Regions from separate parts of the Staphylococcus chromogenes genome, predicted to be linked through region 2. Evidence: riboswitches for the same ligand, from Rfam matches in the RefSeq annotation. Region 2 holds a riboswitch; each other region holds the start of a gene.

Region 1 (11,137 bases), 140 kb from region 2:
CAACACAAGGTTATCGTGCGTTTAAACAAGCTCAAATTGGAGATAAAGTTGTTTTTTATCAAGTCCAAACAGATGCGGGATTACTAGGCTGGGGCGAAATTATCAATGTCGTCACAGGCGCTCAAAATAAAATCCATGTACAATTTAAATTTAAAGAAACGTTTAAATCACTCACGACCGAATATTTAAAACGAAGTGAAGCTTTAGAGTTTCGAATGAATCATATGAAAGAATCCCTATTTAATAAAATTTCTTATGATGAATTTGAATTAATCAAAGGTTTAGGGACAGGAGATGTTTCTGTGCCGCGTTACTTTTATATGGCTGAAACAATCTCATTTGAACCCGGTGAAACTTATACGATATATACACATAATGTCAATGGAATTAAACGTAATGGCTATCATCATTATACACAACTCGAGGTAGGGGATCAGATACTCATTTACAATCGTTATAGCAATCAGTCTGTCATTGGTCGAGCAGAAGTTGCCCATCACATACATACACGACCACCAGAAGCAGGCCGCACAAATAGTACAGCGATCGAAATACGCTATATTGAAGATATTCCACCCGTCAGTCTAATGACCTTAAATAAACATCCTAAATTAAAAAATTTGTATTTCTTACAAGAAAATGCAAAACAAGCTATTGCAAGTTTAACCCCTACGCAATTTGAAGCGATTATGGAAATGAGTCAAAACGGCGGAATGAAAGGACAGTTCGAAACAGTAGGGCATTCAACAGGTGAAAGTACGGGCGATGACATTAAACCGTTCATTCTATTATTAGCAAATGATAAATCAGAAGGGTTAAAAGCAGCAGAATCCTTAGTCGAAAAAGCCAATGCGACACCGGTGATTACAACGGCGCACCCTGATTTTTCGGAAGAAATGTTGTATGGGCGTTATTTACCAAATGAAGCAAGCGCGATGTATTACCGTGAAGGATTTATCACCGAGTTGATGCCAAAAACAGAACGTCAATATCTTGTTATTGACCAGTTTGAACGATTAGACCTCGATATTTTTCAAATGTTTATCAATGTACTAGAAGGTTACGAGATGACGTTGCCACGTTATAATCGCGACGGCAGTATGGTAAAGTGGAGTTTGCGTAAAGATTCATTTTATCGTTTTAATCCTAATTGGCATATTGTAGGTGTAACCTATTTGAGTCCTCAAGAGGTTAAAGAACAATTTTCACCACAATTTTTGAAATATGCCCGTATTATTCAAGTGAAACATTAATAAAAATATAATCATTCCACTCATTTAAAAGGGAGAGATACCGAAATGTTTTAACTTTCGTATCTCTTTTTTTAATCTTTGAAAAATCGTTGCGCTCATTTAGAAAAAGCTACCTCGAAGATAACCAAATAAAATATAAATATGAAGCCTTTAAAAATGATAGATATAAAACTAATCTAAATCGTCTTGTTTAAATTGACTCTGATTTTTGAGGAAATAAATGAATCGCTCTGGCCAAAATGTATTGTTATAAATATTCTGAATTTTTATTGAAAAACGACTTGAATGGAGATATGTGCTATAGTATTATATTTTGTAAGCGTTTTCAATTTTCTGAGAACAAAACAAAGGGAGTGGCAGTAATATGAATAAGGAACAAGAAAAAAGACCAATTAATGTCTGGTTTGCCTTACTAACATTAGCAGCAATGATTGGCGCAATGCTTTACACCGTTGTCGTCTTAGAACAAGCCCCGCACATTCCACTACTTATAGGAACTTGTGTGGCCATTATCATTGCGATGTGTCATGGCTATCAATGGGAAGAAGTTGAAGAAATGATGTATAAGGGGATACGTCATGCACTTCCTGCAGTTGTCATCATCATGCTTGTCGGACTGATTATTGGAGCTTGGATTGGAAGCGGTATTGTTGCAGCTATGATCTATTACGGATTGAAACTGATTTCACCCGCTTATTTTTTAGCAGTCGTTTGTCTCATTTGTGGTATTGTAGCGTTAGCAATTGGAAGTAGTTGGTCAACGATGGCAACTGTAGGGGTAGCTTCTATGGGCATCGGTATTAGTATGGGACTTTCTCCGGGGATGGTGGCAGGTGCAGTAATTTCCGGCGCTTATTTTGGAGATAAAATGAGTCCGCTATCAGATACAACGAACTTGGCCGCTGGATTAACAAATGTGGATTTATTTGAGCATATTCGCCATATGTTTTATACGACGATACCAGGGTTAATTATTAGTTTAATTGCATTTTTTGTATTAGGACAAATGTACGGGAGCGATCATTTAAATCAAGGCCGTATTGATAAAATAATGAACGCGATTGATCAATCATTTATCATTTCACCATGGTTATTAATTGTACCACTGATTGTTATCGTTATTGTTGCTCTTAAAGTACCTGCATTACCAGCAATTGTGGTTGGTATTGTGCTCGGTTTTTTTGTACAAATTTTTGTGCAAGGAGATTCTATTACAGCAGCTGTTACAGCTTTGCAGACCGGTTATGAAATTGACTCCGGAAATCAAACGATTGATGAATTATTTAATCGTGGCGGTTTAGAATCTATGTTTTATACCATTTCTTTAACATTAGTCGCAATGACGTTCGGTGGATTACTTGAATATTCTGGTATGTTAAAAGCATTAATTTCAGTTATTTTGAAAGTGGCTAAAAATACAGGTACGTTAATTGCTTCTGTTATCATTTCTTGTTTCGGAACAAACCTGACATGTTCAGAACAATACATATCGATTATCGTTCCTTCAAGAATGTATGTATCTACATTTATTGACAAGGGATTACATCCTAAAAATTTATCGCGCGCTTTAGAAGATGGGGGAACTTTAACTTCAGTCTTTGTACCGTGGAACACTTGTGGTGTATTTATTGCGTCAACATTAAGTGTATCTGTCGTAGAGTATGCGCCTTTTGCCATATTAAACTTTATCGTTCCTATCATTTCGATTATTTATGGCTTTACCGGTTTTAAAATTATAAAACTGACTAAAGAAGAGCAAGCGTATTATAAAGCTCAAGAAAGTTTAACTTAACCCTTATTAATGAGGACTTAAACATAGTGATATATAAGACGTGAAATTTGAAAAGTGACTGAAAAGAAGTACAATGAGAGGTAAATCATACAATGAAGAGGTGAAAATATTGCCTATAGTATATTATGATGACCGATGTATTTACTGTTACAATTATGTCATTTGGTTAATCCGTCATGGACTACCACGCAATTATCAATTCGTGCCTTTGAAAAGTGCCTCTGGCGAGCAACTTCAGAAAGTCAACCCAGAAGTACTGAGTTATAATAGCGTTATTTTACAGGAAGGGACGCAGTTAACGTATCAATCGACAGCAATTATAAGACTAATTTATCAGCTGAAGGGATACAAATGGCTATCGATGCTTATTTGGTTCATTCCTAAGCCTATTCGAAATTTTGGATATCAATGGTTTGCAGAGCATCGAGATAAAATGTGGAAAACCACTTGGGCTAAAGCAACACATGAAGAACAACAATACTTTATCGGAGAACAATATGTCGATATCAAAGGATTAGCCCAACGATCAAATTAAATTGCCGTTATTATTGAAGTGTGTTAAAAGGACATGTATTAAAAAAACTTTTATGCCAGGAAGTCCTATATCGATTTCAAAAAGAAAAACAAACCTTTCAAGCTACAGAAAGGTTTGTTTTTTATATAAATAGGCCAGTGATTTATCACCGTAATCAAACGATGTTATTCAGCGATTTCTAAGGCAACTTCCATCATTTGAGTAAATGAATTTTGACGTTCTTCCGCTGTTGTTGCTTCATCTCTTAATAGGTGGTCACTTACAGTGAATATACCAAGTGCTTTTTTACCTGCTTTAATCGCATTTAAATAAAGACCTGCAGATTCCATTTCAACACCTAAAATGCCCATTTCAATCCATTTTTCATTAAAGTTTTCGTTCGCATTGTAGAAGGTATCTGACGATAAAATATTACCAACATGAGTTGTCGCACCAATTTTGTCAGCCGCTTCTTTAGCTTTAACAACTAAATCAAAGTCTGCAAGAGGGGCGAAGTTGCCAGGGAATTGGAATTGATCAACATAACTAGAATTTGTAGAAGCTCCTTGACCAATAATAATATCATACAGATTCACATTTTCTTGCATGGCCCCGCAAGAACCAATACGGATAATTGTATCAACATCAAAGAAATTATATAGTTCATAAGAGTAGATACCGATACTTGGAATACCCATACCTGAGCCCATGACAGAAACTTCTTTCCCTTTATAAGTTCCTGTGTAACCAAACATATTACGAACGTCGTTAAACTGTTCAACATTTTCTAAAAAATTTTCTGCAATAAACTTGGCGCGTAATGGGTCCCCAGGCATTAAAACGGTTTTTGCGATTTTTTTACCATTCGGTTGAATATGTGGTGTGCCTTGTGTCATCGAAAGCAACTCCTTTTATTATATTTTATCTTTTTAAAGATAACAGATTGCTGTATAAATGTCGATGGATTCTATGTTTGTCTAACTGGTGACAACGTATTTTAATCCTATGTTTTAACATAGGGGATTCATTTATTGAAATGAATGTATCGTGTATAATAGATATGGATGTATAATTATAGATTAAAAAAGAGAAGAGGGGATTTACCATGAGAATGGTGGATATGATTTCAAAAAAGCGTGACGGTCATGCCTTATCATCAGAAGAAATTAAATTTATTATTGATGGGTACACAAAAGGCGAAATTCCTGATTATCAAATGTCTAGCTTAGCGATGGCAATCTATTTCCAAGATATGACTGATGAAGAGCGTGCAGCTTTAACAATGGCAATGGTTGAATCTGGAGATAAAATTGATTTGTCTAATATTGAAGGCATTAAAGTCGATAAGCATTCTACAGGAGGCGTAGGAGATACAACGACACTCGTGTTAGCGCCACTTGTGGCAGCGCTTGGTATTCCTGTTGCTAAAATGAGTGGCCGTGGTTTAGGTCACACGGGAGGTACAATTGATAAATTAGAATCAGTAGAAGGATTTCATGTAGAAATTTCTGAAGACGAATTTATTCAATTAGTAAATGAAGCTAAAATCGCAGTGATTGGTCAAACTGGGAATTTAACGCCTGCTGATAAAAAAATCTATGCCCTTAGAGATGTCACAGGTACAGTCAATTCCATTCCTTTAATTGCGTCTTCAATCATGAGTAAAAAAATTGCAGCAGGTGCTGATGCGATTGTTTTAGACGTAAAAACAGGTAAAGGGGCGTTTATGCAAACAGTAGAAGATGCTGAAGCGCTCGCACATGCAATGGTAAAAATTGGTAATCAAGTAGGACGTCAAACGATGGCGATTATTTCTGATATGAACCAGCCATTAGGACGTGCGATTGGAAATGCACTCGAACTCAAAGAAGCGATTGATACACTTAAAGGACAAGGTCCAGAAGACTTAACAGAGCTTGTGTTAACACTTGGGGCTCAAATGGTGGTATTGGCGCAAAAAGCGGAAACGTTAGAAGATGCACGCGCACAATTGCAATCCGTGATTGATAATGGTGCGGCAGTTGAAAAATTCAAAACGTTTTTAAGTAATCAAGGTGGCGATGCTTCAGTTGTCGATGACCCTTCAAAACTTCCAACTGCGAAATATACATTTGAATTGCCAGCCAAACAGTCAGGGGTTGTCTCTGAAATGGTAGCCAATGAAATTGGGATTGCCTCAATGATGTTGGGGGCAGGTCGCCAAACAAAAGAAGATGACATTGATTTGGCTGTAGGACTTGTATTGCACAAAAAAATAGGTGACAAAGTGAGCGAAGGCGAATCTTTATTAACCATTTATGCCAACCAAGAAGATGTCGCCGCAGTGAAACAAAAATTATATGAAAACATTACAATCTCAGATTCCGCAGAAGCACCCCAATTAATTTATAAAATGATTACGGAGTAGATAAAGATGAAAACAGTACAACGTTATTTGATGGGCATTCCTTTTATAATAGTTGGACTATTACATTTTGTACATGAAGGTAAATTTAGAAAAATTGTTCCTCATTATTTGCCGTTAAGAAAAGAAGCGGTACTCATTACAGGTGTTTGTGAATTAATCATCGGGTTTGGGCTGTTATTACGCAAACCAGGTTATCTTTTTAAACATGCGATTATCGCTTTTTTATGGGCAGTTTTTCCAGCCAATATTTATATGGCCCGTCGTATTGATGACATTGAAGGGATGAATGTACCAAAACCACTTTTATATGCACGACTTCCATTACAATTTTTACTGATGAAATGGATTCGTCATTTATAACAAAAAACTAGGAATAGCGCTCATCTATAAATAGAAAGCCATCAAAATTTACCCGTAGATAAATTTTGATGGCTATTTTTCTTACGACTTAATTCATTTTAGCCTTCACCAAACACGTCATGCCATTGGTTGCGTTTGTCTAAAAATTCTCTTGCGATCGTTTGAGCGCCTTCTAAGGAATGGCTTGCCGCCCAACCGCATTGAACTTCATTACAGGCGGGTACTTCAGTTGCATTTAAAACATCTTGAATCGTTTTTTCAATAATATTTAATACGTCATCATAATCTTTGTGGTTGATGAGTGATACATAAAAGCCTGTTTGACAACCCATAGGGCTTAAGTCCACAATTTTATCAGAGTGATTACGAATATTTTCTGCCATTAAGTGTTCTAAACTGTGAAGTCCTGGCATATCCATATGTTCTTTATTGGGTTGCTTAAAGCGAATGTCGTATTTGTAAATGTCATCTCCGTTTTCACCTTGCATTTTACCTGCTAGACGTACATAAGGTGCAACAACTTTTGTATGATCTAAATTAAAACTTTCTACGTTCATTTTTGGCATCGAATTCATCCTCCTTCATTCGTTGATATCATTTTAACATAACTTCTAAAAGCCGTAATGAGTTACAAATCTTTCACTTTAAAAAAGCGTTATGCTTTAAAATAAAATGATTTCTTTCAGGCCAAATCTAAGATAAAATAGCACTACTTCCGAAAAATTGTGAAAATAATGAAAATACCATGACAAATGATCGAATTTCCGATAAAATGAGTAATAATTAAATACGAATTTATCAAGAGTGGTGGAGGGAATTGGCCCTGTGAAACCCTGCAACCTCATCGAACTTCGATAAAGGTGCTAAATCCAACAATGGTTAAGACCATTGAAAGATAAATGACACAAATGGCAATCAACGTTTGAGACGCTACTATTGATAAGTGGAAGTGTTTTATCGTTGGATGCTTTTTTTGTTTTGAAGGGAGACTTTTTAATGGTATCAGTGAGACAACGCATATTAGATTATATAGATAATCATCGGTTACATTATTTGGATATGAGTCATCAAATTCATGAAAGACCTGAAGTAGGAAATGAAGAATTATTTGCGTCGAGACTTTTAATAGACCAGTTACACGACCATGGTTTTGAGATAGAAAAAGATATTGCTGGTCATTCTACTGGGTTTATTGCGCGCTATGATAGTGGACAAGTTGGACCCACCATCAGTTATTTAGCGGAATACGATGCCTTACCTGGATTAGGACATGCGTGTGGTCATAATATTATCGGTACGTCGAGTGTACTTGCCGGCATCGCATTAAAACAAGTTATAGATGAGCTAGGAGGTTCCGTGGTTGTTTTAGGATGTCCAGCTGAAGAAGGTGGAGAAAATGGGAGTGCCAAAGCGTCTTATGTGAAAGAAGGGATTATTGATGATGTGGATGTCGCACTCATGATACATCCCGGTAACGAAACATATCCTACAATTCCAACTTTAGCTGTTGATGTTTTAGACATTAAATTTTATGGGCGCAGCGCACATGCTTCAGAAAATGCAGAAGATGCTAGAAATGCTTTAGATGCTATGCTTAGTTTCTTTAATGGTGTCGCACAGTTACGACAACATATCCATAAATCAGACCGGGTGCACGGTGTCATATTAGATGGAGGGAAAGCAGCCAATATTATTCCTGATTTTACACATGCTCGCTTTTACACACGAGCGACAACACGAAAATCTTTAGATCAACTGACAGAGCGCGTGCATCAAATCGCAAAAGGGGCTGCAATACAAACCGGATGTGACTATGAGTTTGCGCCAATTCAAAACGGGGTAAATGAATTCATCAAATCACCGCAACTTGATGCGCTGTTTGAACGTTATGCTACTGAATTAGGTGAAGAAGTCAGTCATGATGATTTTGGTTATGGCTCGACAGATACAGGAAATGTAAGCCATGTTGTACCGACGATTCACCCACATATTAAAATTGGACCACGAAGTTTAGTCGGGCACACGCATCGTTTCAGAGAAGCCGCTGCAAGCCCTATGGGGGATAAAGCTTTAATTAAAGGGGCAAAAATCATTGCATTGATGGGCGCGACACTGATTCAAGACAAAGATTTATTTAATACCATTCAAAAGGAACATCAATTATTAAGGGAGAAATTGTAAATGTTGGATGACTCAATTTTAAAACTGGGAGACTTATACGCGAAAGATGTGGTTTATACAGCACGACCTTCATACATTTCAAATCCATGGTTAGAACCCAATGAACATCAGTCTAATTTTTTAACTGGAAGAGAATTACTTATTGCCGATATGCCAGTGATTGTTCATGAAGCAAGTGTCACTGAAAAATTACGCACGTTATTTTCACATGTCAATCAGACGCTACCTGAGAATATCTATACTTTTAAAGATAAAGCAAGCTATGAAGCTTTATTACAAAATTTAACACAACAAGAACAAAAGCGTATTTACACACAATATGTTCACGGAGAAGATTTAATTGCGCCAGAACATTATGCGATGAATAAACAGGTGTTTATTGATTTAAATACCAAATCACGCATTCCAGAGTGGACAGATGGAAAATACTTGCCAAAACGACAAGTCGTCAAAATAGAAGATTTTCACGAAGCGTTAAAACACTGGGACCTCCCTCTTGTGATTAAACCAGGAGATGAACTTCCAACAGCAGGTGGTTATGGTGTTATGATTTGCTATAATCAAAGCGATTTGGAACAAGCGATTGCACGTATCGAAAATGCGAAAGCGGCCACACAAACTTTGATTATCGAACAATGTATCGAGACAGTCGACAATTATTGTGTCCAGTACGCCCTTCATCCAAAGAAAGGCATCATTTACTTAGGGGCTGCTAAACAACTGACAAACGATTACGGTTTTTACAATGGCAATGTGAATGCGATTGACGTTCCAGAGTCCGTGATTCAAGCGGGCTATGAAATTATGAAAATAGGCGTCGACAAAGGCTTCATTGGCGTCGCTGGATTTGATTTACTCGTCGATGCACAACAAAATATTTATGCGATTGATTTAAACTTTAGACATAACGGATCGACAAGTTTATTAGTTTTAGATCCTGTGCTCACCGGAAAATATCATAAATTTTACAGTTATATTTCTGGAGAAGATCAAGAGGCATTCTTTCAAACAATTGAAAAATATGTCAAAAAAGGAGTGCTTTATCCATTATCATTTTATGATGGGGAATATTTTCAACAACCTGTACCTTCGAGATTTGCAGGGATATGGCACGCCGATCATCCGGAAGAGATAGAGCGCTTAGAAGAAGCATTTAAGAAAGAAGCAAATCTTTCATCATAATGACAGCTCTTTTATAAACGATGTTTGACGAATTGAATGCCGTAGTTTATATTCAACTTAAAGAGAGCTCATTAAGAGAGGGAGAAAGGTATGTCATATAAAAATGAACGATTTTACAAAGATATTCTGACTAATGAGCAATTTTTTATTGCTGTTAAAGATAAAAAAATTGTGAAGCATGAGCACAATGGAAAACAATTATTTTGTTTTTGGACGAGAGAAGGCTTTGCTAAAGAATATTTGGAAAACTTGAATGTCGCATTTGATAAACTGATCACGATGGATATTGATCGTTTCACAACTTATGAACTTGACGATATGTTTGATGAGGAAGATGAAGCGGTTGTTAATGTGACGACGGACGCTGAAGGTCATGAAATTAGTATCTTATCTGCATTTAACGACATAATGACCGATATTGATCGATTACGTATTCGAGAGTTTGTCGAAGATGTTTCAAATTCAGATACGGTTTATGGCTTAACGCAAAAAGGGATGAAAGAGTTCATGGTAGTGAGTGATGAAAATGACCATTTTGAACAATCCCATTTTATGCCTGTATGGAGCTTAAGCCAACGCGCAAAACGTGTGGCCCACGAAGACTTCGAATCCTTTGAATTAATCGATGTTGAAGGAGAAGTCTTTGCAGAATGGCTCGATGAATTGCGTGACGATAATCGTTACGTGGCCATCGATTTAAAACCTGGTGTAGTGGGTACCATTGTGAGTGCACAAAAACTGGCGAATGAGTTAACATTTTAACGTAATTCAATCAATCACTATTTACGTACACAAAGCCACCAAAATTTACGCTGATAAATTTTGGTGGCTATTTTAATCCCATATATATCGGTAAAAAGGAACAAAAAGAGGCAAAAATGTCTACAAGGCGATACACTTGTAGACATTTTTGGCTAATATTATCGGTCAAACTTTATAAATATAATGTACCAAGTGCACCTGAGAATGCCCCATTGTTTAAATAATGAGGCGTAAAACCACGTAGAATTGTATAATCAGTGACGACTTGTTGAAGTAAAGGGTTATTGTGGAAAGAAGACCCAATATAGACAACATCTTTAGCGCCGTGTTCTCTTGCGACATGAATTGAAACTGTTGTAACACTTTCACCAACGACACCAATTAATGAAGCTAATTTATCTGCATCAGTAAACGTTTTATCTAAATTTAGTAGAACATGTCCAAAGTTAGAAGCTGTAAGCTCTCCGGAAATGGGAGGGGTATCATTTTTATAAATATGTTTAACTTTTAAATCGATAATATCACGGTTCCCTTGTTGCGCTAAATCGGTTAATTTTTGATAATCTTTGATTTCTGTAAGCAAATATCCTAAACCTTGAATCATGCCACCACCTGTACCAATACCTCCGACACGTTCCTGACCCTGATGATCAGCTAAGTGGATTGACGTGCCAGTCCCAACGTTA
Region 2 (11,137 bases):
CCTGTCGCTGTATTCAAAACACATGAAGAATCACCACGTGTATTATTATCTAATTCAGTGCTCGTTCCTAAATGGGCAAATTGGGAGCACTTCCATGAATTAGATAAAAAAGGACTCATGATGTATGGACAAATGACTGCAGGGAGTTGGATCTATATCGGTTCTCAAGGGATTGTTCAAGGAACTTATGAAACGTTTGCAGAATGTGCGAATCAACATTTTAATGGTTCATTAAAAGGAACAATCACTTTAACAGCAGGTCTTGGCGGAATGGGAGGCGCACAACCTTTAGCAGTAACAATGAATGAAGGGGTTGTCATCGGTGTAGACGTGGATGAAACACGAATTCAAAAGCGAATTGACACGCGTTATTGTGATATCATTACCCACTCTCTAGATGAAGCTTTAGAAAAAGCTGAAGAAGCTAAAAATAAAGGTGAAGCCTTATCCATTGGTTTAGTTGGTAATGCAGCTGAAATTCACCATGAGATTTTAGAACGTGATTTTAAAATTGACATTGTTACGGACCAAACTTCTGCGCATGATCCATTAAATGGATATGTCCCTGAAGGCTATTCTTTAGAAGAAGCTGCAAAGTTACGTGAAGAAGATCCAGAAAAATATGTCCAATTATCTTCTGAATCAATGAAAAAACATGTCGATGCGATGTTGAAATTCCAAGAAAAAGGTGCGATTGCTTTTGACTATGGAAATAACATTCGTCAAGTCGCGTTTGACCAAGGACTCGAAAAGGCGTTTGATTTTCCAGGCTTCGTTCCAGCCTATATTCGACCACTATTTTGTGAAGGTAAAGGGCCTTTCCGTTTTGCGGCTTTATCAGGTGATCCTAAAGACATTGAACGTGCAGATCAATTAATGCGTGAACTTTTCCCTGAAGATGAAAAGCTCATGCGTTGGTTAGATATGGCGAGTGAAAAAATTGCGTTTCAAGGTTTACCGTCACGTATTGCATGGTTAGGATATGGTGATCGTGCCAAAATGGGCTTAGCTTTAAATGAATTAGTACGTAAAGGTGAAATTTCAGCACCTATCGTTATTGGTCGAGATCATTTAGACTCAGGGTCAGTGGCTTCTCCTAACCGTGAAACAGAAGCGATGAAAGACGGTTCCGATGCAGTAGGGGACTGGGCAATTTTAAATGCACTTGTGAATACAGCAGCCGGTGGATCATGGATTTCTGTGCATCATGGTGGCGGCGTTGGTATGGGATATTCTCTTCATGCGGGTATGGTTGTCGTAGCTGATGGTTCTGAACGCGCTGATCGTCGATTAAAACGTGTATTAACTACAGATCCGGGTATGGGAGTAGTAAGACATGCAGATGCAGGTTATGACATTGCTATCGAAACTGCGCAAAATAAAGGTGTAGATATTCCAATGATTACAGGTAAAGGTGATGACAAATAATGAATGATTTAATAATCCAAAACATTAAAGAATTAATTTTACCCAAATCAACTGAACGCCCGTTAAAAGGCGCAGAATTAGACGAACTCACAGTCATTGAAAATGGGACTGTTGTTGTAAAAGACGGAAAAATTGTTTATTCTGGTCCGCATTCAGAGGAATATGAAGCGAAAGAAACGATTGATGCGACAGGTAAGGTGGTTTCTCCTGCGCTTATAGATGCCCATACACATTTGGTGCACGGGGGTTCTCGTGAACACGAAATGTCGTTGAAACGACAAGGCGTTTCTTACTTGGAAATTTTAGAGCAAGGTGGTGGCATTCTTTCAACGGTTGAAGCCACACGTCAAACGAGTGAAGATGATTTATTCAAAAAGGCAGAACATGATTTGTTGACTATGATTCATCACGGAGTTTTAGCCGTTGAAAGCAAAAGTGGTTATGGCTTAGACAAAGAAAATGAGTTGAAGCAACTTCGTGTTTCACGTCGATTACAAGAAAAATATGCGCTTGATATGAGACATACATTTTTAGGACCTCATGCAGTTCCAAAAGATGCAACCTCAAACGAAGCTTTTTTAGAAGAGATGGTAGAATTGCTTCCAGAAGTTAAAAAATATGCAGATTTTGCGGATATCTTCTGCGAAACAGGCGTTTTTACTATAGAAGAATCTAAGCGTTACATGGAAGCGGCTAAAAAAGAAGGTTTCCAAGTGAAAATTCATGCAGATGAAATTGATCCTTTAGGCGGCTTAGGGCTTGCCATAGATGAAGAAGCGATTTCTGCAGATCACCTTGTGGCTTCTAGTGATGAAGACAAGGCCAAATTAAAAGATTCAGATACGGTTGCGGTCTTATTGCCGGGAACTACGTTTTATCTAGGTAAAAATGACTATGCAGATGCACGTGGCATGTTAGATAACCATGGTGCAATCGCCATTGCGACAGATTTTAATCCAGGCAGTTGTGTGACAAATAATTTACAAATGGTGATGGCCATTGCAGCCCTTAAACTTAAATTATCACCAAATGAAATATGGAATGCGGTCACTGTTAACGCAGCGAAGGCGATTAATGTAGATGCGGGAACTATCAATGAAGGGGATAAAGCAAATATCGTCATTTGGCATGCCCCAAACCATGAATACATTCCTTATCATTATGGTATAAATCATGCAGAAAAAGTGATTAAAGACGGTAAAGTGATTGTCGATCATCAATTAGCACTTTAATAAAAAGGCGCGTTATTTGATGATACAAATAAATACTTGTATGTAGGACTACCATATAAACGAGTTGGGCGATCTCCTAACTCGTTTTTTTGATTGAATGATGCTTTTAAATGGCACTATAGAGGTTATTTTCCACGTTGTTCAACTTACTTTGATACAATGAAATAGAGAATGAGGGGGAGGGAGTGTGTAATCATGGGGCAATCGTAGCATATATGAAATCATGGAAAGGTCAATACGAAGCCAATAGCCTTGCAGGCGTTTTAGTCGCATTAGCCATGGTTCCAGGGGCGATAGCTTTTGCGCTGATTGCAGGTGTGAGTCCAATGATTGGGATGATGAGCACAGGACTCATGATGGTCATCATGAGTATATTTGGACACCGACGTTTGATGGTCTCAGCGCCGAGTAGTGGCGTATCGCTCGTTGCCATTATGGTCACAACGCGTGATGATATATATGTGCTTGCTTGGGCGACACTTGTAATGGGTATAATTCAAATAAGTCTTTCCTTTTTGAAATTAAATAAAGTTATTGCCTATATCCCGCAACCTATTGTCATTGGGTTTATGAATGCATTAGGCTTTTTATTATTAACGTCGCAACTCCCACATATATTTGGTAAAAATCTACAAACTTATCTCTTTGCAGTGATGAGTTTTATGATTATTTATACAGTACCGAAATGGACACGAAAAGTACCCGCCACACTTGTTTCAATCGTGATTTTAACGGCTATCAGTATGCTTTTAAAACCTAATATTGTTCGAGTGGAAGATCTTGCAAAAATTAAATTTATTTTACCCGAATTTGCACCTTTTCATCTTTCTATCATACCTCAACACTTCTTAGATATTCTTCTGTTTGGGGTAATGTTAGCTGTGGTTGCAACAATTCAAACAAGTTTGACCGCACAAATGATGGATGATTTGACGGGGAATCCAAGTGATAAACGTAAAGAATCTATGGCGCAAGGTATTGCCAATGCTACTCTCGGACTACTTGGTGGACTTGGCGGTAGTGCGCTCGTTGGACAATCCAAATTCAATTACAAAATGGGGGCGACCTCTCGCTTATCTACCTTAGTGACGGGCGTTACGATACTTTTATTTTTAGTGTTTTTAGGAGATATTGTAGGTCAAATCCCAATCGTAGTGTTAGCAACAGTTCTCGTGACGATTTCGTTTGGTACGTTTGACCGACAAACGAAACAACTCATAATAAGAAAGCGCTATATGGATTTGAGTCTCATGGCTTTTACATGGATATTGATTATTTTGACTAAAAATCTCGCGTTAGGAGTTTTAATAGGGACCCTTCTATTTTATATTATTCGATACATAAGAAAGTAGGTGGACGAAATGACAGATATTCAACAATTGGTACAATGGAGACGCTATTTTCACGCGCATCCGGAAGTCTCGAATGATGAGTTCCAGACGACTGAAAAACTCAAAGAAATTTTAGAAGAGATGCAAATTCATGTTTTGAATCTTCCGTTACTGACAGGTATTGTTGCAGAAATCGGAGCAGGAGAACCTATGGTCGCAGTGCGTTCAGATATTGATGCACTCCCGATTGATGAACAAACTGGATTGTCATTTGCTTCAAAAACGAAAGACGTGATGCATGCCTGTGGCCATGATGTCCATATGGCGGCGATATTAGGTTTAGCAATGAAATTAAAAGCACGTGAATCGGCGCTAAGGGGTCGTGTACGGTTGATTTTTCAAGCCTCAGAAGAAGTTGGATTTGGCGCAGAAAGAATTGTAGATACGGGGCTACTTGAGGGCGCTAAAGCGATTATTGGTTTTCACAATGATCCTACTTTGAAAATAGGGGAATGGCAAGCCAAACCAGGCTTTATGACCTCAAATGTCGACCGATTTCGTATTCACATTCAAGCGAAAGGGGCACATGCTGCGATGCCTCAAGACGCTAAAGATCCTCAGGTTGTGTTAGCACAATTAATTCAAAGTTTCCAAACTATTGTTAGCCGTAATACAGCGCCATTTGAAGAAGCGGTAGTCACAATAGGTCAAGTGCATAGCGGACAAACGTGGAATGTCATTCCGGATAGTGCCATGTTGGAAGGAACGGTACGCACATTTAAAACAGAGGTCCAATCTAATGTCGCTAAACGTATGCGCACAATTTGTGATGGTGTTGCAAAGCAGTATGAAGTAGACATTGACTTAGATTATCAAACGATTACACAGGCTGTGAACAATACGCCGGAACTACATGAAATGGCCATGCAATCCGCTCAAGATGTGGGCTACCAGGCCTCTGAACTCGAACGTCCTTTAACGATTGGAGAAGACTTTTCAGGCTATCAAACAGTGGCACCTGTCTATTTTGCGATGATTGGCTCTGAAAGTGAGTTTGCATTGCATCATCCAAAATTCAATCCGGATGAACGTATTTTAGAGCGTGTTCCAGATTACTTTGAAGCATTTGTAAATCGCCTCTTAGAAGACGGCACGAATTGACGAATCGCCTAAATTCGTGTAAAGTTTAACAGGAAAATTAAATACTTCATATCAAGAGAAGTGGAGGGACTGGCCCGTTGAAACTTCGGCAACATGATTGTGCGTGTGCCAATTCCAGAAGCACAGATGGCTAAAGATAAGAAGTTCAATTCATCAAATAGGTCAGACCTAATAGTGATTGTACACATGCCACACTATTAGCGTTTGACCTTAAATTTTGTGAGGAGATTATAATGTCTAAAGAAATAAAAGAGCAAGCAAGCGGTTGGGCGTTAATCCCATTGGTTGTATTTATCTGTATCTTTTTAGGCGCAGGTATTATTACAAAAGACTTTACCTTTATGCCGCTGAATGTCGCTGCGATTGTAGGCGTCATCATTGCGTTAGTCATGAATCCTAAAGAAAAATTTACAGAAAAAGTCGAAATTTTTGCGAAAAGTGCGGGACATTCGAATATCATTCTAATGATGTTTATTTTTATTTTAGCCGGTGCCTTTTCTAAAACGGCTGAAGCGATGGGAGGCGTAGAATCTATCGTTAATTTCGGATTATCGATGATTCCGCAAAATTTACTCATCGTTGGATTATTTATTATTTGTATGTTTGTTTCTATTTCTATGGGAACTTCTGTTGGAACAGTGGCGGCGATTGCGCCGGTCGGTTTTGGTTTGAGTCAAGCGACAGACATCCCATCTGCCTTAGCGATGGCGACAGTTGTCGGAGGCGCAATGTTTGGAGATAATCTGTCTATGATATCAGACACTACAATTGCGGCTGTTAGAACGCAACGCACACAAATGGCAGACAAATTTAAAGTGAACTTTCGCATTGTATTACCTGGAGCAATCATAACGATTATTATTTTATGGTTTTTGACCCACGGCAATCATGTTCATCACGGCCAAAGTTATGATTATAATTTCATCAAAATCATACCTTATCTTCTCGTGCTCATTTTGGCGCTCATCGGTATTAATGTTGTCATCGTTTTATTAGCAGGCATCATTTTATCTGGTGTCATTGGTATCGCAGACCATTCGTTTCAGCTTGCAGGCTTTTTAAAAGCGGCTTCAGAAGGAATTGTCGGGATGGAGGATATTGCCATCATTGCTTTATTAATTGGAGGCATGATTGGTTTAGTAGAACACCATGGCGGTATTCATTGGCTATTGTATAAAGTAAAAAGCAAAATCAAAACTCGTCGTGGTGCAGAATTCGGGATTGCGAGTCTTGTAAGTGTGGCAGATATATCTACAGCCAATAACACTATTTCGATTATCATGTCGGGTCCGCTTGCAAAAGATATCGCAGACGAATACCAAATCGACCGTCGTAAATCTGCGAGCCTATTAGATATCTTCGGAAGTGCATGGCAAGGATTTGTCCCTTATAGCCCGCAATTGATTGCAGCAGCGGGAGTTGCAGGCATTTCTCCTGTGATGTTAGTCCCATATTCTATCTATCCTGTGATGTTAGCGTTATGTGGTATTGTGGCGATTATTTTTAATTTACCAAGACTAAAAAACAAATCACATTCAAATTAAGATGAAATGTGCTATGTTAGACATATAGAGAATTGAACGTACATTTAAAAATAAACGCCGTGCGTTACAGTGTATGGCATACCAGAAATGGTTTTAAAGTGAGGAGAGTAACCATGAAAAACACGCAAAATGAATGGGTCGAAGTTAAAATCGTCCGATTATTAAAAACGACACCAGAGTTTGCATATCAAGCATGGACAGATTCTGAAATATTACGTCATTGGTTTATGACAACATCTCGAACAAATAGAAGTGTTGAAAGTGAACCCATTGAAGGCGGACAATATCAGATTATTGATCAACGTCAAGCTAAAACCGTTCGTATTGAAGGCGTGTACAAGCATCTTGTTATAGGTGAAGAGTTGGCGTTAACGATTCAAATGCCAGACTTTAGCGATCAACAAGACGATATTGAAGTCTACTTTGAAGAACGTAGTCCTGGCATTACGCAAATGACGTTTTACTATAAAAGTGAAATTCCGAAAGAACGTCGTTTGACCCAACTTGAATATAAGCAAAAAAAGAAAGAATATCACGACAGTATGGTGCATGGTTTTGAAAATATGTTCGATACGATGCAAAAATATATAGAAGAACAACCCATAGATTAATCAAGAATGCATCATTTCTGACGCATTAAAGCTGATTTAAATAGCAAAAAAATAGCCATCAAAATTTATTAGAGCGTAAATTTTGATGGCTATTTAACATTATTTAAGTTAGAGTGTCCTAGGCGCTTAGACTGTCCAAAAAGTGTTGTGATATGAAGGTGATAGCTATGAAATACGCGTGATATGTGCTTGTGGTTGGGACGGGGCATAAGCTTGATAAATATCAATATGATGTCGGCTTAAAAGACTTAAAATAGCCCCCACGTCTTCAAGCGTTGACGTTAGGGAAAGTACATTTTTTCGGAGTGTATATTTCATTTGGAGCTTGGTCCCTTGATGTAACACTTCAATCACTTTATCTTTTATGAACGGGTCAGTTAACCCATCAATATAAAAATCAAACCGGCGTTCGATATGGGCTAATTGATCAATGGCGAAGAGTTCGTTTTCGAATTTAGTTCGAATCACTTGATAAATTGTTATACGATGGAAACTGAGAAAGCTCAACAAGTATGGAAGGGCTTGTTTTTGAATATGTACACGGAGTATATATGCTTTTTGTGATTTATAAAATTCATGTTGCAAAGGAGAAGGTAAATTTACGTTTTTTAATAAATGTTCGATTTGGCGACGAATTTTGCGACGATTTAATTCTGCAATTTGAATAGAATAGTCTTCTAACTTATCAATAAGCATTACGATTCCTCTTTTAACTATGGTTTATTAAGTTCATTTTAGCACTCACTCTTATAAAAAGCATTAGGTCTAAAGGCGTAAACTTAAAAAGGTCTCGATTTTATTTCATCAAATTGTATTGTCAAGACGCTTTTGTTGTGTTAATATTCTGAATATTAAAATAATTAAGAGGTGACAGCTATGCTACGACAAATCGGACAATTCGCATCAAAAACATTTTTAATCTGGATGCTCATTGCCAGTTTTATCGGCTTTGTGATGCCGAGTGCTTTTTCAAGTTTTACACCGTGGATTCCTTATCTATTAGGAGTGGTGATGTTAGGAATGGGATTATCTATTCGATTAGAAGATTTCAAAAAAGTATTTAAATACCCAAAACCCGTAATTATTGGTGTGCTCTTACAATACTCAATTATGCCACTCCTCGCCTATATTATCGTAAAAGCCTTTCAACTTCCCCCTGAAGTTGCGATAGGAGTCTTATTAGTGGGGTGTTGCCCAGGTGGAACGTCGAGTAATGTCATTAGTTATTTGGCAAAAGCCAATGTGGCGTTATCCGTTGCAGTCACTTCTGTTTCTACTATTTTATCGCCTATCGTGACACCAGCACTTATGTTTTTAATGGCGCATGAATGGATGAATGTTTCGTTTTCGAGTATGTTTGGCTCAGTGGCTAAGGTCGTCCTCATCCCAATTATTATCGGCTTAATCATCCAGCGTCTATTTTATAAAGCTGCTGAAAAAACAGATGATATCTTGCCTTTAGTTTCGGTGGTAGCCATTTCATTAATTTTAGGCTCCGTCGTAGCAAATAGCAAGGCGCTCATCATTGAAACAGGCGTACTCATTTTTATTGTCGTGATCATACATAATCTATTGGGATATTTTATAGGTTATCTTCTTGCACATATTTTTAAATTGTCTTATGAAGATAAAAAGACATTATCAATAGAAGTGGGAATGCAGAATTCAGGTTTAGCAACCTCATTAGCGACAGTGCATTTTAATCCACTGGCAGCAGTCCCTGGTGCGGTGTTCAGCTTTATTCACTGCTTAACAGGACCAACGCTTGCCAAATTCTGGGCGGCAAGATTTGAAAAGCAACAGAAACAATTAGAAACAACATAAATTCACCGTGCGTTGAGCTGTACGCACAATGAAATATATTTGTTGGGCCGAAACATGTGAGTGTTTCGGTCCTTTAATGTGTGAGTGGCAAAAACCATAAATCTTGATAAACGCTCATGGAGAGATATCACACCCAGGAATAATTTCCCGCTTCTTTATCATCTTTTTAGATTAACTTTACTTTTGATTTAGGTTGTGCGAAAATATTTTTAAATTATTGGGTATAAGTCATCATTAAAGTCTCTAAAAATAGGTTCGATATAAAAATCATTTAACTGATGACGCATGATTCTTGAAAGGAGTGAACGAGATGGTGACTAAAATTTTAAATCATTATTTTATTACACTGACGCTTTTTATGACGATGCTTGTACTTTCGTTCGGGTTCGTCAAACAGTTTGACAATGGATTTCAATTGCTTATCACATTAACGATATTATTAACGTTGGTCAATTTTATAATGGAAACGTGGTTGATGAAAGCACATCTCTCCATGAGAAAAGTGAGGTTAATTCAAACATTGGCTTTTCCATGCTCCATTATTCTCATTGGATTAACTTGTTTTTTCATGTTGTTATAACGGTAAGCAAGGGAATTGAAAATTGATGGTATAAAAAGTATACTCAAGAAAAGAACTTAGGAGTGATATGTATGTCAAAAATTACAGGTCATCATCATATTTCTATGTATACTAAAAATATTGACGACAATAAGGCATTTTATTTAGACGTCCTTGGGCTAAAATTAGTCAAAGAAACCGTGAACCAAGATGATAATGATATGGTCCACATCTTCTACGGTGACAATAAAAGTACACCTGGTACACTGTTAACCTTTTTTGAATTACCCCTTGCAGGTATGATGCGTAAAGGCACAAATATGATTGCGAGAATAGGCTTACTTGTGCGTAATAGCGAAGCATTAGATTATTTTGAAAAACGATTACAAGATAAAGCGCATCATATCGAACGTGGGACCTATATGCATCAAGATGCGCTCTATTTTGACGATCCAGAGTCACTATCATTTGTGATGATTGCTAATGATGATTATACATTGCCACAAGAATGGGGCAATCCTACAGCTTCAGACATCCCAGAGGAATATCAAATTTTAGGAATGGGTCCTATTGAGATTCATGTTAAAGATATAGACTCAACTTTAAATTATCTTTCAAAACATTTAGACTATCATGAACGTACAAATATGGATGAACATACGTTTACGCTTGTTGATGATGGTTTATACAGTGATATCGTCGTCATTCAAAAAGACGGACCGAATGTAAGACCTGGTCGTGGATATGTCCACCATCATGCGATTGCGACAACAAAAGAAGCACTGCCTAAAATTATTGAAAAGCATGACCACTTGCCTGGCCGTCATTCAGGATTGATTGATAGAAAATGGTTTGAATCACTTTACTATCGCCAAAATCATATTATGTTTGAATTTGCGACAGTAGAACCAGGTTTTGAATAAACGTGAATGCGGGTGTCAGATTTGTTACACTAAATGAAAACGACAACTAAGGAGGCCCCTTTATGTACCGAGCGGTAATTTTTGATTTTGATGGCACGATTATTAATACAGAGCAACATTTATTTGATGTCATTAATATGCATCTTGAAAAAGCGAAGGAAAAGCCCATTTCAATAGATTTCTATAGGTCTAATATTGGAGGACGTGCTTTAGCGTTGCATCACTATTTAATTGAGATTTTTGGCGAGGAAAAAGTGGCTAAAATTTATCAAGAACATCACGAGCATGCAAGGCATCTTCCTTTAAGGCAGGGGGTTAAAACGCTCATGGAGCAACTACATGCACGTCACGTTCCGATGGCGGTTGCGACAAGTAGTGCACGTGAAGACATAGAACCGCTCATCAAGCGATTAGGCATTGGAGACTATATTCAAGTGATTAAAGGACGTGAAGATGTCGAAGCGGTCAAACCTGAACCGGATTTATATTTATCAGCGGTACAGTATTTAAACTTTAGTCCAACG
Region 3 (11,137 bases), 360 kb from region 2:
TCGTGAGGCAACGACGATTGCGACGATGTTCAGTGTGGTCTCTATCACATTTGTTATCGTCATAGCGGAAACCATTCATTTATCACATCATTTTTATTATTTCTATTTAACAGTGATACTCGCATGTTTGGCCTGTGCGATTATTTTGCCACGTTTATGGCCTTTAAATCGTGTGCCAGACACATTTAGAAATAACAAAAAACATGCCACGTTACAAGAAGAGGATTTAGGAAATAAAAATCCTGTCGTTTATGGTTTTGAACAAGCGACAGAACAAGGCATTAAAGCGCCAGGTGCAAAACAATTTTTCAAAGATGGCTTCAAAACAGTGATTGATATGTGGCTTGCGGTATTACCCGTCGTGATGACGATTGGAACGCTTGCGACAATTCTCGCCACGTATACACCGATCTTCCGAATATTAGGGTTGCCGTTCTTGCCACTGTTTGAAATCTTGCAAATTCCTGCAGCAAAAGAAGCCTCTGAAACAGTGTTAATCGGTTTTGCGGATATGTTTTTACCGTCATTACTCATTGAAGGCGTATCCAGTGATTTAACACGTTTTGTGGTAGGGGCATTGAGCGTCAGTCAATTGATTTATTTATCCGAAGTGGGTGGCGTAATTTTAGGTTCTAAAATCCCAGTGAGCTTGCCAAAACTGTTTGCGATTTTCTTAATGCGTACGATTATCGCATTACCGATTATTGCATTGATGGGGCATCTCTTATTTACATTTTAAACATTAAAAACGGATTTTTAGTTGCAATTAAAACTTAAGAAGTCTTGGCTTTGGAATCAATCAATCTGCCATATTTACTTACAAATCAAAGTTAAAAATTCTGTTTTACTGATTTAAGTGTTACTCAAATAGCCATCAAAATTTATCTAAGGGTAAATTTTGGTGGCTTTCTAATTTTAAGTTGGTTATAACCTAGCTCTTTAATGAAATGATGATTTTAGATATGAACTTTTGCGGATTTTCAAATGCAAAAGGTTGCATATCTACCTCTTCTGGAAAGCGTTTACAATAAAAGTATAGGAGGCATAAATTTGTTAAGCAATCGTCAACATCAGATTTTAAATCGAATAAGCAACGTTTCACAATTTGTCACAACGAGCCAACTAGCTAAAGAATTCAATCTTTCTGAGAGAACCATTCAATACGATATTGAGTATTTAGAAGCTATGTCTGAAACGTTAGGCTATCGTATTGTCAGAAGTAAATCTGAAGGAGTTAAAGCGTTTCATGAAAAAAATGAAACTGATATAAATGGAATGAATCCTACCCAAATTAAACAGTATCATTTTTCAAAAGATGAACGATTAACATTGCTCAAACTAATACTGTTAGAACAAGAGAGACCATTAAGTTCAAAAACTTTGGCAGAGGAATTGCGTGTCAGTCGCCGTACAATAGCGAGTGACATTAAAGAAGCTATCCAGTGGTTTGAAGTCAACAAACTTGCTATGACCTATATTAAAAACAAAGGGTTCATTATCAAAGGGGAAGAATCTGACTATCGAAATGCGTATGCCCAACTTCTACATAGGTATTATGAAGAGATGAATGATGCCATAATTGCTCACTTTAATGGTACTGAAGACTTAAAGAATATTCGTAAACTGGTTATTAAGGTACTTAAAAATGAAGAGTATCAATTAGTTCAAACTGCAATCGAAGGGCTTATATTACATTTATTTATCGCAATCAAGCGCCTTAAGCAGAATTATCCCTTACCATACACATCTAAAGAGGATGCATTCCATCAGGTTAATCAGCAATATCAAGTAGCGATAAAGTTAAAAACGGAAATAGAACACTATTTTAATATTGAATTTCCAGATTCTGAAGTTGAATTGATTACTTTACATTTACTTGCTTCTAAACAATCTACATTGAATGTAGAACGACATCACGTTTCAGAACTTGAAGAATTAATAAGTCAATTTGTAGAAAGATTGAGCTTCGAAATGGGGATTGAATTTTTTACAGATCACAAATTAATTCAAGGATTATCGATTCATTTATCTCCCGCAATTTATCGAATGCAAAATCAACTCAATCATATTAATCCCTTACATGAAGATATTGTGAATGAGTATCGTGAATTGATAGATATGATTCAAAAACATGTAACTTTATTTGAAAATCATTTCGATATCCAGTTCAATGCGCATGAAATCAGTTATCTTACGCTTCATTTTGCATCAAGCTTTGAAAGATTATTAAATCAAAAACGTAAACAGATTAAAGTTATATTATTGTGTGGGTCTGGGGTTGGAACTTCTCAATTGTTAAATGCGAAGTTAACGAATATATATCCTGAGTTTGACATTATAGAAGCGTATTCAATTTACGAAATAGATGAAGTTGAATTAATGGAAATGAATGTGGATATGGTTATTTCAACTGTACCGACGCAATATAAAACAATTAAAAGCATTACAGTTTCTCCATTGTTAACACAGGAGGACATAAAAAAACTCAATCATATTATTAATTCCAAACGCGTAGAAAATGCAAGCTTAGATTACACTACAGGAGTGTCACTCAGTGACATTCTTACAGATTCACGTATCTTTGAGATTTCCGTCAAAAGGACATTTGAAGAAGCAATTACCCAAACAGTATATCCGTTAGAACAAGATGGGATTGTCTTAAACACATACAAAGATGAAATTATGAACAAGTTGCATGAACTTGGCCCCTATATGGTTATTGGGCCGCATATTGCATTAATTCATGGTAGTACAACTCATGTGAAAGGCGTAGGAATGAGTTTAGGATATTTCAAAAAAGGCGTTGTTTTTAATCATGATAGGTTTGATCCAGTAAAAATCATTGTATGCTTAGCAACTGAAAACACAAACGTTCATTTAAAAGCATTAAAGCAATTAAGTGAACTTTTGTTTAGAGATGAAATAAGAAACCAATTAATTAATGGTCAATTAGAAGACTTTAAAAAGAATATCCGAAAAATGGAGGGGAAATAGAGTGACTTTAGACGTCCTTACAAAGGATAAAATTATAGTAAAAGATCAAGTGGACAGTTGGGAAGAAGCAATTGAGTTCGCAGCACAACCTTTGTTAACACAAAAATATATTGAATCTTCCTATATAGATTCTATGATTCAAAGTGTTAAAACACTAGGGCCTTATATAGTTATAGCACCACATGTCGCTATTGCCCATGCGAGGCCAGGAAATGATGTGCATCAAGTGGGCCTCAGTTTATTGAAGCTAGATGAGGCGATAAATTTTTCAACTGACAGTCACTATGCAGAGTTGGTTTTTGTACTTAGTGCTACTGATTCTACATCGCATTTGACGGTTTTACAAAATTTAGCTCAGTTGCTAGGGCAACAAGAAAATATTGAAGCATTATTAGAGGCTTCAAATGAAGAAGAAATTATCAATATTATTAAAGGAGTAGATTAATATGAAAATTTTAGTCGTATGTGGACATGGTTTAGGAAGTAGTTTTATGGTTGAAATGAATGTGCAAGAGGTTCTAAAAAATTTGAATATTGAGCAAGAAATTGAAGTTGAACATAGTGATATTATGACCGCAAGCCCAGAGATGGCTGATTTGTTCATTTGTGGACGAGATTTAGAAGAAAACGCAGCCCGTTTAGGCGAAGTTTTGATTTTAGATAATATTTTAGATAAGCAAGAATTAGAAGAAAAACTAACGGATAAATTACGTGATTTAGATAAAATTTAAAAACTGGGGGTGTCATCATGAAAAGCATTCTTGATTTTATCGTTGATATTTTAAGCCAACCTGCAATATTAGTGGCGTTCATCGCATTGATTGGACTTTTAGTTCAAAAGAAACCGGCCTCTGTCGTGACGACAGGCACCATTAAGACCATTTTAGGTTTTTTAATATTAAGTGCAGGTGCCGGGGTGGTTGTTCAATCATTGGAACCTTTTGGAAAAATCTTCCAACATGCATTTGGTGTACAAGGGGTAGTTCCAAATAATGAAGCTATTATTTCCATCGCATTAGAGAAGTATGGCACAACCGCAGCACTTATTATGGTATTTGGTATGATTGTTAATATTTTAATTGCGCGCTTTACGAACTTGAAATACATTTTTCTTACTGGACACCATACATTTTATATGGCAGCATTTTTAGCCATAATTTTAACTGTTGGAAAAGTAAGCGGTACGCTAACTATAGTTATTGGAGCGATTATTTTAGGATTAATTATGTCTGTTTTTCCTGCGTTGGCACAGCCAACCATGCGAAAAATTACCGGCAATGATCAAGTAGCGTTAGGTCATTTTGGTACGGTAAGCTATTGGGCGGCAGGAGAAATTGGCAAATTGTTTAAAGGGAAATCAAAATCAACTGAGGAAATTAAGTTTCCTAAAGGGTTGAGCTTTTTGAGAGAAAGTACCATTAGTATTTCAATTACAATGGTTGCATTATATTTGATTGCGAGTTTATTTGCGGGGGTAGGTTTTGTTCATAAAGAGATTAGCCATGATCAAAACTTTATCGTTTTTTCACTGATTCAAGGAGTTACTTTTGCGGCAGGGGTCTTCATTATTTTGACAGGTGTCCGATTGATTTTAGCTGAAATTGTTCCTGCCTTTAAAGGGATTTCTGAAAAACTTGTTCCTAATTCTAAGCCTGCATTGGATTGCCCAATTGTTTTTCCATATGCGCAAAATGCAGTATTAATTGGATTTTTTGTTAGCTTTGTGACAGGTGTAGTAGGTATGTTCATCATGTTTATGCTTGGCGGTGTGGTTATTTTACCAGGTGTCGTTCCACACTTCTTCCTAGGCGCAGCTTCGGGTGTGTTTGGAAATGCACGCGGTGGTATTAAAGGTGCTGTTTTTGGTGCAATGATGAACGGTATTTTAATTACTTTCTTACCTTTATTATTCTTACCTTTCCTTGGAGATTTAGGTCTTGCTTCAACAACATTTTCTGATACAGACTTTTTAGTGGTGGGTATCGTATTTGGTAATATTGTAAAAACACTAGGTGTTATTGGTGTTATTTTAACTATTATTGTTATTGCAGCTTTAGCTATCTTTTTACAAAAACGTTCAAATAAAGCAGTATAAATCAAAGAGATCTTAACAAATTGCGAAAAAAACTTATATAACAAGAAAAAACGGATTGGGAATTCACCCAATCCGTTTTTGTTGCATGTCGAAGGTGTATCGCTTTGAATTACGCTTTACGACGTAAGCCAAAGAAAGCTAATACAGCACCGATGAATGCAACAAGTCCTCCGAATAATGTACCTTGTTCTGTTGAACCAGTTTCAGGTAAAGCTTGTCCTTCTGCTTGACCTTCAGCTTGTGCTGGTGTTGCTTCAACAGATCCTTGAGCAGTTGCTTCGTTTGCTACGTGAGCATCAGCAGCAATTGCTTCTTGACCTACAGCAGTTTCAACTGGTGTAGATGCTGCATCGTAAAGGTTTGTGCCTGCAGCCACTTCTTCAGCATCAGTGTAACCGTCAAAATCAGTATCGACAGTTGCCGCTGGTGTGATAGAGGCATCAGTTGTGCTTGTGCCTTCAGCGATTTCTACGTCATCAGTGTAACCATCGTTGTCCGTATCTAAAGTACCCTCTGGTAATTCATGAGTGACACCTGTACCGTTAAGTGAAATGTCGCCTTCAGGTAATTCGTGTGTTACGCCAGTACCGTTGATTGCGATGTCACCTTCAGGAAGTTCATGAGTAACACCCGTACCGTGGTCATATAAATAACCATCTAAAGAGCCTTTAGGAAGCGCTTCAGCATAAGCAGGTTCACCGTTAATACCGATGTGACCTTCTGGTAGTGGTTCAGCATATGCAGGTTCTCCTGTTGCTGTTACTGTTTCGTTAAGGTTGTTTTCTACCCAAGCAGAGCCTGTTTCAGGACCTTCTGCTAATGTAGGTTCCCAAGCTTGACCATCGACGTTGCCATTAGCATCTACGTAAGCAGAACCGTAGCTTTCCCCTAAGTTGTCATTTGTCCAAGCTTGACCGTCAACGTTGCTTGAAACCGCGTTGTCTGCAACCCAAGCAGAACCCTCAGTATTGCTTTCTACTGCAGAATCCACAGCATTGCTTTCTGCTAATGTAGGTTCCCAAGCTTGACCATCGACGTTGCCATTAGCATCTACGTAAGCAGAACCATAGCTTTCTCCTAAGTTGTCATTTGTCCAAGTTTGACCGTCAACGTTGCTTGAAACCGCGTTGTCTGCAACCCAAGCAGAACCTTCAGCATTGCTTTCTGCTAATGTTGGTTCATAAGCTTGACCTTCAGCGTTGCCGTTAGATTCTACATAAGCTGTGCCGTAACTTTCCCCTAAGTTGTCGTTTGTCCAAGCTTGACCATCAACTTCAGCTGCATCTGCAGAAGCATTTGCGCCAAAGAATAAAGTCGCACCTACTGCGATAGAAGCTGCGCCTACTGTAAACTTGCGAATCCCAAAATGTTGCTTTTTAAACATTCTCTCATCCTCCAAAAAATAAGTAAATTTTTGAGTGGCATAATTAATTAAATGGCACCCTTTACAATTTAAGATTATCACAACTAACATACTATTACCACATTACACAATTTAATTATTTCAAAATTATTAAACGATAATATTTAGTTTTGTATAAATAGGAAATACTAGATATTATTAATCTTATTCAAGAAATCGGAATTCGTATTGACTTCTACATGAGTATGTTATACACTAAGTTTAATTTCATAATTACTTATCTAGATTGGTGGAGGGACAGGCCCTTTGAAACCAGGCAACCTATTCAGTTAGGTGCTAATTCCTGCAGGTGATGAACCTGAGAGATGAGTCTTAATGCGTAAAGTCTATCTTTCAAGGTAGGCTTTTTTTATTTATTTAAGGGGGAGTACTCATGACTCAAGACTATCGATTTGAAACGTTACAATTGCACGCCGGCCAAGAAGTGGACCAAACGACGAATTCACGCGCAGTTCCGATATATCAAACGACATCTTATAACTTCGACGATACGGAACACGCCGCACAATTATTTGGACTCGAAGAACTGGGCAATATTTATACACGTTTAATGAATCCAACAACAGCAGTATTAGAAGCACGTGTCGCAGAGCTAGAAGGGGGCGTAGCAGGCGTCGCTGTTGCGTCAGGTATGGCGGCGATTACATATGCCATCCAATCGGTTGCGCAGTCAGGAGACCATATTTTGGCGTGTGAAACCTTATACGGAGGCACACATACATTATTCACACATACGTTGTCAAAATTTGGCATTGACGTGACGTTCATAGACACACTTGATCCTCAAAATGTCGCAAAGGCGATTCAAGAGAATACGAAAGCTTTATTTATCGAAACCATTGGCAATCCTGAAGGAAATGTTGAAGATATTGAAGCGCTTGTGAAAGTGACAAAAGCCCACGGTATTCCACTCATCGTAGATAATACGTTTGCGACGCCTTACTTACTCCGTCCGATTGCGTATGGGGCGAATATAGTGGTGCATTCTGCGACAAAATTTATTGGTGGACATGGTACATCGATGGGAGGTGTCATTGTTGATGCGGGCAACTTCGATTGGACAAACGGAAAATTCCCAGGACTAAGTGAACCAGATCCGTCCTATCATGGTATCGTTTTTAGCGAGAAATTTGGAGATGCGGCATTAGCCTTTAAAATACGAACAACATTATTACGGGATACGGGGGCGGCACTGTCACCTTTCAATGCATTCCAACTGACACAAGGGTTAGAAACATTATCGCTACGTATGGAACGTCACGTCGAAAATGCTGAAAAAGTGGCCCATTATTTATCCAAACATCCGAAAGTCGCTTGGGTAAAATATGCGGGACTTCCTTCAAGTAGTTATTATGATTTGAAAAACAAATATTTACCTCGAGGGGCAAGTTCAGTATTTACATTTGGGGTTAAAGGCGGTTATGAAGCGGGGAAACAATTTATCGAAGCTTTAGATTTGTTTTCACTACTTGCGAATGTCGGGGATGCCAAGTCACTCGTCATTCATCCCGCATCAACCACACATCAACAATTAACCGAGGACGAACAATTAGCAGCAGGTATTGCGCCAGAAACGATTCGCTTATCCATAGGCTTAGAACATATCGATGATATTATCGATGATTTGGCCAAAGGCTTCGCTGCAATTTAACAAATGGGGGATTATGGTGACGATAACGATAGAAGAACATTTAAAACAATTGATTAATAAAAAAGAAGAATGGCAAACTTATGAACCGATTAACACAGCGGCAGAAATGATGAAAGATCAAAAATTACAAGAATATGAACGCGCAATTCAACGTCTTCAAACGCAATAATGAGGGGTAACGCATGGTGACCCCATCCCAAAATAGAGACGTACACGATAAATATGCAAACAAATGATTCGTAAGCATCCCAAAACTACTTTATAATAGATGAAAATCTTATAAAAAGTGGTGAAGGTGACATGAAAAAGATAATGATTGTCAATACAAGCCATACACATTTTGACGGCACAGATAAAACTACTGGCTTATGGTTAAGTGAACTCGTGCATTTTTACGATGAATTTCAAAATGATGAAAATTTCCAAGTTGACTTGTATAACATTAAAGGTGGGGAAACGCCTTTAGATCCTGTAAGTTTGATTCCAGGCATTTTAGATAAAGTGACAAAACGCTATTATGAAGACGAACGGTTTATGGCGCAATTGAAACTTACGCCAAGTATTGAAACCGCAGATCCCACGGCTTATGACGCGATTTATTTTACGGGTGGTCACGGTGTGATGTATGATTTCCCAGGAAATGAATATATCAATCAAGCCGTCAACACGATTTATGACAACGGCGGTATCGTTTCCTCCGTGTGTCATGGGGCGGCAGCATTATTAGAAGTAAAACGTCCGAACCACCGATTTTTCATTGATGGCAAGCGATTAACTGGGTTTTCCAATGCGGAAGAAGTCTTAGCCAATCGTAAAAGTATTGTGCCATTCGAGTTAGAATCTGAATTGAAAGTAAAAGGCGCGAAATATGAAAAATCAAAAGTGCCGATGAAAGGATTTATCCAAACAGATGATTCGTTAATTACAGGCCAAAATCCTGCTTCTGCGAAAAAAGTGGCTGAAGCGGTCAAAGCGGCATTAGCTTCAAAATAAATTTCGAGGATTCCTCGGGAAAACTGTCTACAAATTATTGATTTTGTAGACAGTTTTTTAATGCCCACGTTTTCTCTAGTAGGAGTTTCACTCGACCCATGATTGTTCTTCAATAGAGGCGCGATGAAAAGAAGAAACCTACACGTGTTGAGATTGACGAAGAGGATTTGTTGTGAAAAATATAGAAAGGTTTTTGAATAGCATTCCCGTGAGGGTTTATGTGAAAATAGAATAGCATTAATTCATCATTGGAATGATATTTTGAGAGGTGAGCATATATGAATCGGGTCCATTATCAATGGATTACCTTCGTATTATTTTTTACGGGGTTACTCGTCATGTTTAGCTTATATAGCACGATTACTACAGGTACTTTCATCGCACAAGATTTGTCAGTTCCTGTTTTTCAAGCGCCGTATGCGAGTATGGCATTTTCATTTGCGTTTGCCTTCGGATGTCTCGTTTATGGATTGTTATCAGACAAATTGGGGCGTAAACGTGTCATGATTTATGGCTTAATCGCACATACGATATTTACAGTCATTTCAGTATTTTCGACGACGTTTACCATGTTTGTCGTGCTTCGTGCTTGCCAAGGCTTGGCGGCTGCAGCTTATGCACCCATCATTATTGCGTACATTTCAGACGTATTCCCAGCTCAAAAACGTGTCACAGCAACGAGCTTTGTGACAATGGGCTTTTTATTTGCGGGAATATTTGGCCAAGTAGTGAGTGAAATGATTGCGAACGTTTATTCATGGCGCATGGTGTTTTTAATATTAGGCAATGCGTATGCGCTGCTCACAATCATCAATATTTGGTTGTTGCCGAATACGCCCCTACAATCGACCTCCGTGCAATTTAAAGATTTTGGGCGTAGTGTCGTCTCGGTTTTTCGAAAGCCAACCCTTCTCCTGTGCTATATTATCGCATTTTTCTTATTGATGACGTTTATTAATGTGTATGTCGTACTCGGAGAAAGTCTTTTAGGAAAAAACAGCCAGGGCATGCAAACAATTGCTGCGGTCAGCAAATTTTTCGGCGTCGGGGGCATTTTAGTTTCCTTAACCGCAGGCAAATTGTCCGAACATTATTCTGTATCGAAAGTTCTCACGGGGGCGCTTGGACTTACCGTTTTGGCCATCGTACTTATGGCGGTCAATACGAGTCTCCTCGGCGCAATTTTGCTGAGTGTGCTCTTCGGTTTAGGCATTGGTTTGGCACTGCCGACCCTGATTTCTAAAGTCGTGCAATCTGTCGATGTGAACAAAGGATTTTATACGACATTGAATACGTTTGTTATTTTCTTTGGAACAGCGGTAGCACCGGTGACTTTAGGCTGGGTTCAGCAACAGCCTTCATGGTCTATGCAATTTTTAATGCTTGCGGGTCTTATCAGTATCGCATTCATTGCGTCAATCATAATATTAATCAGAGATCGACAAAAAAAGGGTCCGCCTGTGTCATAAAGACAGGCGGATCCTTTTTTATGCTAAATGTTGTTTGAGAAAACGGATTAGGGCGTCAAAGTTGATTTTGGATTCATATAAAGACATATCAAATTGATACTCGTGCTGAAGTGGACTTTCGTGAAATGTGCCTTCAACAGGGACACCATTGCGTTCCATCGTCTCAATAAATTGGAGTGCTTGATCTTCAAAAGAACGATGCTTGGCGTCCGTCAAATAACTTGGAGGAAATTGTGCGTTCATATTAAGGGTCACACTGGCCTCCATCGTTTTCGGGCTGACACGCCAATGTCTGTCATCAAAATAAGCCCAAGCCAGTCGACTAAATAATTGATTGGCCATCGGATCATCAGTACGATCCATACGTTGCGTATTTAAGAGGGACGAATAAAAGACAGCTGCTTTTATCGTTGAAGGGTCCACCGTTTGCATAAACGACGTCGTTTGGCGATAGGCTTCGTTCACTTGAATATTAATAAACTGACCAATAATTTGTCCCCCAGCAGAATCTC

What was found. A riboswitch is a leader RNA that binds a small molecule or an ion and turns the genes downstream of it on or off. The one in region 2 is predicted to bind S-adenosylmethionine.
Region 1: linked by a shared signal. The riboswitch ahead of PYW36_RS03245 (M20 family metallopeptidase) and the one ahead of PYW36_RS02450 (Na+/H+ antiporter NhaC family protein) in region 2 are both predicted to bind S-adenosylmethionine.
Region 3: linked by a shared signal. The riboswitch ahead of PYW36_RS00910 (O-acetylhomoserine aminocarboxypropyltransferase/cysteine synthase family protein) and the one ahead of PYW36_RS02450 (Na+/H+ antiporter NhaC family protein) in region 2 are both predicted to bind S-adenosylmethionine.

What each region holds. Positions count from the first base shown of each region.
Region 1 is NZ_CP118953.1:692,479-703,615, forward strand. Features, by position in the region: gene PYW36_RS03210 (EVE domain-containing protein) at 1-1,253, shown strand, start outside; gene nhaC (Na+/H+ antiporter NhaC) at 1,618-3,045, shown strand; gene PYW36_RS03220 (thiol-disulfide oxidoreductase DCC family protein) at 3,155-3,580, shown strand; gene deoD (purine-nucleoside phosphorylase) at 3,745-4,455, opposite strand; gene PYW36_RS03230 (pyrimidine-nucleoside phosphorylase) at 4,665-5,966, shown strand; gene PYW36_RS03235 (DoxX family protein) at 5,973-6,326, shown strand; gene PYW36_RS03240 (S-ribosylhomocysteine lyase) at 6,425-6,892, opposite strand; SAM riboswitch class I at 7,119-7,228, shown strand; gene PYW36_RS03245 (M20 family metallopeptidase) at 7,323-8,507, shown strand; gene ldmS (L-aspartate--L-methionine ligase LdmS) at 8,508-9,689, shown strand; gene PYW36_RS03255 (DUF2750 domain-containing protein) at 9,780-10,451, shown strand; gene coaW (type II pantothenate kinase) at 10,624-11,137, opposite strand, start outside.
Region 2 is NZ_CP118953.1:554,425-565,561, forward strand. Features, by position in the region: gene hutU (urocanate hydratase) at 1-1,428, shown strand, start outside; gene hutI (imidazolonepropionase) at 1,428-2,660, shown strand; gene PYW36_RS02440 (SulP family inorganic anion transporter) at 2,876-4,012, shown strand; gene PYW36_RS02445 (amidohydrolase) at 4,022-5,152, shown strand; SAM riboswitch class I at 5,198-5,295, shown strand; gene PYW36_RS02450 (Na+/H+ antiporter NhaC family protein) at 5,386-6,696, shown strand; gene PYW36_RS02455 (SRPBCC family protein) at 6,810-7,307, shown strand; gene PYW36_RS02460 (hypothetical protein) at 7,473-8,003, opposite strand; gene PYW36_RS02465 (bile acid:sodium symporter family protein) at 8,184-9,131, shown strand; gene PYW36_RS02470 (hypothetical protein) at 9,442-9,711, shown strand; gene PYW36_RS02475 (VOC family protein) at 9,783-10,613, shown strand; gene PYW36_RS02480 (HAD family hydrolase) at 10,676-11,137, shown strand, end outside.
Region 3 is NZ_CP118953.1:193,693-204,829, forward strand. Features, by position in the region: gene PYW36_RS00880 (YjiH family protein) at 1-739, shown strand, start outside; gene PYW36_RS00885 (BglG family transcription antiterminator) at 1,051-2,994, shown strand; gene PYW36_RS00890 (PTS sugar transporter subunit IIA) at 2,996-3,439, shown strand; gene PYW36_RS00895 (PTS sugar transporter subunit IIB) at 3,441-3,725, shown strand; gene PYW36_RS00900 (PTS ascorbate transporter subunit IIC) at 3,743-5,089, shown strand; gene PYW36_RS00905 (YSIRK-type signal peptide-containing protein) at 5,199-6,473, opposite strand; SAM riboswitch class I at 6,727-6,824, shown strand; gene PYW36_RS00910 (O-acetylhomoserine aminocarboxypropyltransferase/cysteine synthase family protein) at 6,886-8,163, shown strand; gene PYW36_RS00915 (hypothetical protein) at 8,180-8,332, shown strand; gene PYW36_RS00920 (type 1 glutamine amidotransferase domain-containing protein) at 8,464-9,156, shown strand; gene PYW36_RS00925 (MFS transporter) at 9,435-10,625, shown strand; gene PYW36_RS00930 (alpha/beta hydrolase) at 10,644-11,137, opposite strand, start outside.